Regions from separate parts of the Vibrio sp. PNB23_22_6 genome, predicted to be linked through region 2. Evidence: predicted binding sites of a transcription regulator. Region 2 holds the regulator's gene; the other holds the start of a gene.
The links. The regulator MetJ, encoded in region 2, represses methionine synthesis genes. The targets are predictions, from matches to a motif close to TTAGACNTNTANANGTCTAA.
Positions count from the first base shown of each region.

Region 1: the regulator MetJ is predicted to act here: its motif matches at 1,724-1,743, upstream of metN (methionine ABC transporter ATP-binding protein MetN).

Region 1 covers NZ_JBNFXP010000020.1:21,789-26,043, reverse strand. Annotated here, with positions in the region: gene ACVA54_RS15020 (methionine ABC transporter permease) at 1-572, opposite strand, end outside; gene metN (methionine ABC transporter ATP-binding protein MetN) at 562-1,596, opposite strand; gene gmhB (D-glycero-beta-D-manno-heptose 1,7-bisphosphate 7-phosphatase) at 1,929-2,480, shown strand; gene ACVA54_RS15005 (YitT family protein) at 2,550-3,152, opposite strand; gene glyA (serine hydroxymethyltransferase) at 3,500-4,255, shown strand, end outside.
Region 2 covers NZ_JBNFXP010000028.1:45,703-49,957, reverse strand. Annotated here, with positions in the region: gene ACVA54_RS17410 (malic enzyme-like NAD(P)-binding protein) at 413-1,690, shown strand; gene metJ (met regulon transcriptional regulator MetJ) at 1,806-2,126, opposite strand; gene ACVA54_RS17400 (O-succinylhomoserine (thiol)-lyase) at 2,355-3,515, shown strand; gene ACVA54_RS17395 (bifunctional aspartate kinase/homoserine dehydrogenase II) at 3,532-4,255, shown strand, end outside.

The DNA.
Region 1 (4,255 bases), on a different contig from region 2:
CGGTGGAAACCATATCGAATAGCAACGTCACCAAGACCACCACCACCCACAGTGCCTGCCATCGCTGAGTAGCTCACAAGTGTTACTAGGGTAATGGTTACTGAGTTAACAATAGTCGGCATTGCTTCTGGTAGTAGCACTTTTGTAATGATCTGCATCGGTGTTGCTCCCATTGATTGTGCCGCTTCAACCAGCCCTGTTGGAACTTCTAATAGGGCACCTTCAATTAATCGCGCAACGAATGGGATAGCGCCGATAGTCAGCGGGACGATCGCTGCGGTCGTGCCGATAAACGTGCCGACCAACAGTTTCGTTAAAGGGATGATTGCGACCATCAGAACGAGGAATGGTACAGAGCGACCGATGTTGACGATCGCGCCAAGAAAGCGGTTCAGTTTGTTGTTTTCTAGTAAACCACCTTTTTTAGTGGTGTGCAGAATGACACCTAATGGAATGCCTATCGCGAAGCCAACAATACCCGCAACGGCAACCATGTAAAGGGTTTCCCATGTTGCACCTAAAAGTAGGTTGCTGTTTAGGCTCAGCCATTCAGAAATTGCATTAAAGGACATAGCCAAGTACCTCTACTTTCACGTTGTGTTTACGTAGGAATTCAATCGCAGCGTTATCGTCTTCTTGATTACCAAACAGCTCGGCGACCATCATGCCGAACTTCACGCCGCCAGCGTAATCTAGATCGGAACTTAGGATGCTCACATCAATGTTGAACTTACGAGCGATTTGCGTCATCAGTGGTGCATCCACTGTTGCGCCAGTAAATTCTAGGCGAACCAGTGGGTAGCTATTGTCAACGCGGGTTGCTTGTAAGCGTGCTTGGTAATCTTCCGGGATAGACAGATCCAAAGTAGAGCGAATGAACTCGTGCGCCAGTTCTGTTTTTGGGTGCGCAAAAATGTCACCCACGCTACCTTTCTCAACTAACTCACCACCACCGATGATTGCCACTTCGTGGCAGATGCTTTTTACCACTTCCATCTCGTGAGTGATCAATAGGATGGTGATATCCAGTTTGCGGTTGATTTCTTTTAGTAGCTCTAGAATGGATTGCGTTGTCGCTGGATCCAGTGCGCTAGTCGCTTCATCGCACAATAGAACGCTTGGATCGGATGAGAGTGCACGTGCAATGGCGACACGTTGCTTTTGACCACCACTTAGATTTGCTGGGTAGCTTTCATGCTTATCTTCTAGGCCAACCAACTTAAGTAGCTCAGTCACTTTTGCTGTGATCTGTGATTTGTCTTTGCCTGCAAGCTCAAGAGGAAGGGCGACATTGTCGAAAACGGTGCGAGACGACAGCAGGTTAAAGTGTTGGAAGATCATTCCGATGTTGCGGCGAGTTTCTCCCAGCTGCTTTTTGCTTAATGTAGTTAGATCAACGCCATCAACGATGATTGAGCCTGATGTTGGGGCTTCCAGCATGTTGACACAACGGATCAGGGTACTTTTACCCGCGCCCGATGAGCCGATCACACCAAAGATGGTGCCCTTCGCGATATCTAGGTTAATGTCCTTGAGGGCAAGAATTTCTTTGCTTCCTTGGTAGAACACTTTATTGACGTTTTTTATTTCTATCATGTTTCAACCTGCACAGAGATACTGGGACCTTCACTGTTAAAAACGGCTTTTAACAGGAGTAAATTTTGAACTCTATCTCAATTCTCAGTTGATGCTATTGGGTAAGCGAAATGAAGTCAATAGATATTTTTACGTCTAGACGTCTAAGTGTATGGATGTTTTATTTCAGTACGTAAACAAGAAGAAGTATGAAAAAAGAGTGGTTTTCCAGAATTACCGATTCTCTGCTAACAAATCAACTGTTTTGTGTCGGCTTCACACGAATTAGATAGTGTTGAAGTTTATAAGGTGTGTAATAATCAGATTAAACCGAGTTAATAGAGAAATACGTTTTGGCAAAACCTGCTGTTTTTATCGATCGTGACGGCGTGATCAACGTTGACCACGGCTATGTTCATGATGAACATGATTTTGAGTACATTGATGGTGTGTTTGAAGCGACGAAAGCACTGAAAGATAAAGGTTACCTATTGGTGCTTGTAACCAACCAATCGGGTATCGCGCGTGGTAAATACAGTGAAGACCGTTTCTTATCTTTAACTCAGTGGATGGATTGGAACTTCGTCGATAATGGCGTTGAGTTCGATGGTTTTTATTATTGTCCACATCACCCAGAACATGGCATTGGCGAATACAAACAAGATTGTGATTGCCGCAAGCCAAAACCAGGCATGTTCATTTCTGCGCGTGACTTCTTGAAGATCGACATGGAGAAATCTGTGATGATCGGCGATAAAGCCGAAGACATGATGGCTGCAGAAGCGGCTGGCGTTGGCACTAAGATTTTGGTTCGCACAGGTAAGCCTGTCACTGAACAAGGTGAAGCGCTCGCGACGGTTGTACTTGATAGCATTGCAGACGTTCCTGCATATTTAAGTCGTTAACGCTATATCAAACGTAAGATTTATCAAGAAGCCAGCATATTGATTGCTGGCTTTTTTTTGTCTTTTTGGTTAAGACCCATAGGTCACAGAATAGCGATGCGGCTTGTGATTCATTGCGAGTACAAGGTTTAAGGCAAAAGCGCCAAGAATAGACAGGCCAATAATCCAAGGCGTGACGAAGAAGAAAGAGGCAAACAGGATGCACGCATCAATGGCCATCTGAGATTTGCCGACAGAAATGCCAAACTTATCTTGAATGAACAAACACAGGACATTAAAGCCACCCAAGCTAGAGCGATGACGGAATAAGATTAACATGCCTAAGCCCATCAATAAGCCTCCTGCAACGGCGCAGTAAACTTCATTGATGGATTCAAGTGAAATCAGCAGAGATAAGTGGTCAGCAAACACGGAAACCAAAGCGCCAGAGATAGCACTGTTAATCGCAAAACGGCCCCCGAAGCGTTTCCATGCCAATAAGTAGAATGGGCAGTTGGCGATAAAATACAGAACACCAAAGCTAAACGGCGTAAATTGGGTAATTAAAAGAGCCAGTCCAGTGGTGCCGCCCGTTAGCAGATTAGTAGACTGTAAAAAGAATACGCCCTGAGCAACCAGAAATGTGCCAGTTAAAATCGCAATCCAATCTTCTTTATTTGAGTGTTTTTCCATCAATATTGTATTTATTGCTAAGTTTTGGGGCATGCATAGTAGTAAAAAGATGATCTTTTCGGTAGCTAGGGGGTAAAATTTGCGGTAAACCTATGTAATTATCGTTTTACAGGGTGTAAAGCGTAAAATTGACACTCAGGTTTACATAGTGAATCGATTGCAATATCACTATGATAAACCATACATGTCATCATGAAAAAACTGCATGAGAAAATTGTAAATTTCTCTTTATGACCTAGATCAAATTCTGTAGAATGCGCGCTATCAGAGTGACGAAAACGTTTGCGTTAGGTCATTATTCGGTTTTTTTTGCAACTTTCAGTACTAATCTGAGTCAGGAGATACAGATGCTTAAGCGTGATATGAACATCGCAGATTACGATGCGGAACTGTTCGCAGCTATCCAGGAAGAAACCCTTCGCCAGGAAGAACACATTGAACTTATCGCTTCTGAAAACTACACAAGTCCACGTGTAATGGAAGCGCAAGGTTCTCAGCTAACGAATAAATACGCTGAAGGCTACCCAGGCAAGCGTTACTACGGTGGTTGTGAGTACGTAGATAAAGCTGAAGCACTCGCTATCGATCGTGCATGTCAACTGTTCGGTTGTGAGTACGCGAACGTACAGCCTCACTCAGGTTCTCAAGCAAACAGCGCAGTGTACATGGCGCTTCTAAACCCAGGCGACACAGTTCTCGGTATGAGCCTAGCACACGGTGGCCACCTAACTCACGGTTCCCCAGTGAACTTCTCTGGTAAGCACTACAACGTGATTCCTTACGGTATCGACGAAGCTGGTCAAATCAACTACGACGAGATGGAACAGCTAGCGCTTGAGCACAAGCCTAAGATGATCATCGGTGGTTTCTCTGCTTACTCGCAAATCGTTGATTGGAAACGCATGCGTGAAATCGCAGACAAAGTTGACGCTTACCTATTCGTAGACATGGCGCACGTTGCTGGTCTTATCGCTGCAGGGGAGTACCCAACGCCAGTTCCACACGCTCACGTAGTAACAACGACTACACACAAAACACTGGCAGGCCCTCGCGGTGGTCTTATCTTGTCAAACGCTGGCGAAGATATGTACAAAAAGCTGAAT
Region 2 (4,255 bases):
CTTTTTTATATCGTTTTTGGGTTAGTGATGATAACCATTCCACTCATTATTTAATCATTATTTGCGGTATTGTCATTATTACCCCCATCCTGCTGTTTTTTTAAACATAACATCTCCTCACGCACGATTTCATTTTCTCGCTCCTTATTACGTATTTGAACGGTTTATAAGCTCACCAAAGTGCAGTGCTTAATCCACTGGGGCTACCAGTATTTGCTCTTTGCTCTACGTTTTTATGTTTTTGAAGCAACTACTACCCTTTAAATCAGGTATTAAGTACAAATGTCTGGTCTAATCTCTTTTATTTTCCCATTTTTTAAAGATATAGCTCGCAATCTTGCCTATGAAGATTGATTTCTATACATTAAGATTTATCCCCCTTACCCAAAAACCATAAAAAGAGAAACGACCCATGTCTGAAGACACTCGCCAAGAACTGACCCCAGAAGAAGAACGCCGCCAACAAGCATTGGATTACCACGCATACCCAACGCCAGGAAAGATTGCGGTTGAACTGACCAAGCCTGCAGAAACGGCGAACGATCTTGCATTAGCATATAGCCCAGGTGTTGCTGAGCCAGTGCGTGAAATCGCGCAAAATGCCGATAACGTTTACAAGTATACGGCGAAAGGTAATATGGTTGCGGTGATCTCTAACGGCACGGCGATTCTAGGATTGGGTAATCTTGGTCCACTGGCTTCTAAGCCTGTGATGGAAGGTAAAGCGCTGTTGTTTAAGCGTTTTGCGGGGTTGGATTCGATTGATATCGAAGTAAAACATCGTACTATTGATGAGTTTGTCGACACGGTAGCAAACATTGCCGATACCTTTGGTGGCATTAATTTAGAAGACATCAAAGCCCCCGATTGTTTTGAGATCGAAAAGCGCTTGATCGAGCGTTGTGACGTACCGGTATTCCATGACGATCAACATGGTACGGCGATTGTTACGGCTGCAGGTATGCTGAATGCAATCGAGTTACAAGGTAAGAAGCTTGAAGAATCTACCATCGTTTGTCTTGGTGCTGGCGCAGCGGCAGTGGCCTGTATGGAGCTGTTGATTAAGTGTGGCGCAATGCGTGAGAAGATCTATATGTTGGATCGTAAAGGGGTGATTCATACACGTCGTGATGACCTAAATGAATACAAACAGTTATTTGCGAACAATACGGATAAGCGCACGCTGGAAGACGTGATTGAAGGGGCTGATCTATTCTTGGGTGTGTCAGGTCCAAACCTATTGCCAGCAGAAGCGCTGAAGCTAATGGGCGATAAACCGGTCGTATTTGCATGTTCAAACCCGGATCCAGAGATCAAGCCGGAACTCGCGCATGAAGTGCGTGATGACTTGATCATGGGTACTGGTCGTAGTGACTACCCGAACCAAGTAAACAACGTATTGTGCTTCCCATTCATCTTCCGTGGTGCGCTTGATGTACGTGCAAGCGAGATTAACGATGAAATGAAGTTAGCGGCAGTAGGTGCAATTCGTGAACTAGCAAAAGAGCCAGTACCAGAAGCAGTATTGAAAGCGGCAGGTGTGGACAAGCTTGAATTTGGTACGGACTACATCATTCCTAAACCGATGGATCCTCGTTTGTTGCCACGCGTAGCAAAAGCGGTTGCTCAAGCTGCCGTTGATTCAGGTGTTGCTCGTATTGAAATACCAGAAAATTACATGGCAGAGTAACGATCTCATAGAAGAAAGTCGTTGGAATAAAAAAGGGATGCGATTGCGTCCCTTTTTTATTGTTTCTGAAACGAGCCCCGATGCCGCTTCTGAACGATGGCAAATTTGTAAGCAATTATTCTTCGTCAAATGCTTCGAATTCGATGCCCATTGCCGTCATTAGCGCTTTTGCTTCCGTTGGGATATCGTCTGGACGATCTTTTCGTAAGTCTTCATCCGTTGGTAGTGGTTGCCCTGTGTAAGCATGTAAGAAAGCCTCACAAAGCAGCTCACTGTTGGTTGCATGGCGTAAGTTATTGATCTGACGGCGAGTTCGCTCATCAGTCAGCACTTTCAAAACTTTTAGCGGGATAGATACGGTAATCTTTTTTACTTGTTCGCTTTTTTTACCGTGCTCTGCATACGGGCTAATGTATTCGCCATTCCAGTCAGCCATTGCACACCTTCATTCATATAATAAGTTGAAAAATAAATATAGGTGCTGATTTTAGCTGCATTTACCGCCATAAGCAAAGACATATAGACGTCTGGAGGTATTGACGTCCTAATTTTAGACAAGTAAAGTGAGGTTAACAGTCAGGGAAGAGTGTTAATCAATCGAATAAGATAGGTTAGATATAGCGCATTCCCACTCAGATGTCACCAGCCGTGAAAGGATACCCCCATGAGCACCTATAAGCCTGCGACCATTGCTGTACGCACTGGTATTGAGTCAGACAGTCAGTACCACGCTGTTGTTCCACCCATCTACCTTTCTACTAACTATGGCTTTCCCGCTTTTGGAGAAGTTCCTCAGTACGATTATACCCGTTCAGGAAATCCGAACCGAGGCTTACTAGAGAAAGCTCTATATGAATTAGAATCTGGTAAAGGTGCGGTGGTAACCAACTGTGGCACTTCTGCACTTAACCTTTGGGTTTCAGCTTTCTTAGGCCCTGATGACCTCATTGTTGCTCCACATGACTGCTACGGTGGTACCTATCGTTTGTTTAATACTCGTGCAAATAAAGGTGATTTCAAGGTTCAGTTTGTTGACCAGTCTGACGAGCAGGCACTGAATATTGCACTTGAGCAAAAGCCCAAATTGATCTTGTTAGAAACGCCATCTAACCCGTTGGTTCGCGTGGTGGATATCGCGGCTATATGTGAAAAAGCCCAAAAAGTGGGGGCTTTAGTAGCGGTCGACAATACCTTTTTGACTCCGGTGTGCCAAAAGCCTTTAGAACTGGGCGCAGACTTTGTGATTCACTCAACGACAAAGTACATCAATGGGCATTCAGATGTCATTGGTGGTGTGGTGATCACTAAGAGTGAAGCGCATGCTGAAGAGTTGGCGTGGTGGGGGAACTGCATTGGCGCGACGGGAACACCATTCGATAGTTACATGACATTAAGAGGAATTCGTACGTTGGGTGCCCGAATGCGAGTTCATGAAGAAAGTTCACTCGCTGTGTTGGGCTATCTTCAAACGCACTCGTTGGTGGCGAAGATTTATCACCCTAGCCTGCCAGAACATCCGGGTCATGATATTGCGAAGCGACAGCAATCTGGCTTTGGTTCAATGCTGAGCTTTGAATTCGCCGGTTCGTTTGAACAGCTAAAAGTATTTGTGAAAGAGCTGGAATTGTTCTCTTTAGCTGAGTCTTTAGGGGGGGTAGAAAGTCTAATTTGTCATCCAGCTTCCATGACTCACCGTGCAATGGGGGAAACGGCATTAGCAGAAGCGGGCGTATCTCAACAGTTATTGCGCTTGTCTGTTGGTCTTGAAGATGCACAAGATTTGATTGCTGATCTTGAGCAAGCCTTCGCGAAAGCAGCGCAGTAATTAGGGGGAGAAAGTCATGAGGGTACAACGTCAGCTACACAAGTTTGGAGGCAGTAGTCTAGCCAACTCCGAGTGCTACTTACGTGTGGTTGGGATTCTTAAAGAGTATTCGGCAGAGAATGATTTAGTCGTGGTATCTGCGGCAGGTAAAACGACGAATCGGCTTATTGACTTTTTAGAAGGGTTAGATAAAGACGGCCGCATTGCTCATGAAGCCTTGCAAAGTTTGCGACAGTTCCAAACCGAGTTGGTGGAAGCTTTGCTGGAAGGCGAAGCGCAGGTGCAATTAATTGCTTCTCTGCAAGATGAATTCAGTACATTAGCAGAGTTGTCGGCTCCACTAACGGAAGCACAAAAAGCCGCAGTGCTAGGGCATGGTGAGGTGTGGTCCTCACGCTTACTTGCTGCCTTGTTATCACAGTACGATTTGCCAGCAGTCGCGCAGGATGCACGAGCATTTTTACGAGCTGATGCCGGGACTCAACCAGAAGTAGACTGTGCACGATCTTATCCACCAATTAAAACGGTACTTACGCAGAACAGTCACAAGCGAATCATTATTACAGGTTTTATGGCGCAAAATGAATCTGGCGAGACGGTCTTACTTGGCCGGAATGGCTCAGACTACTCTGCAACGGTGATTGGCGCTCTGGCAGAAGTGAGTATGGTGACCATATGGAGTGATGTTCCAGGCGTATACAGTGCAGACCCTCGTTTGGTGTCGGATGCTTGTCTACTCC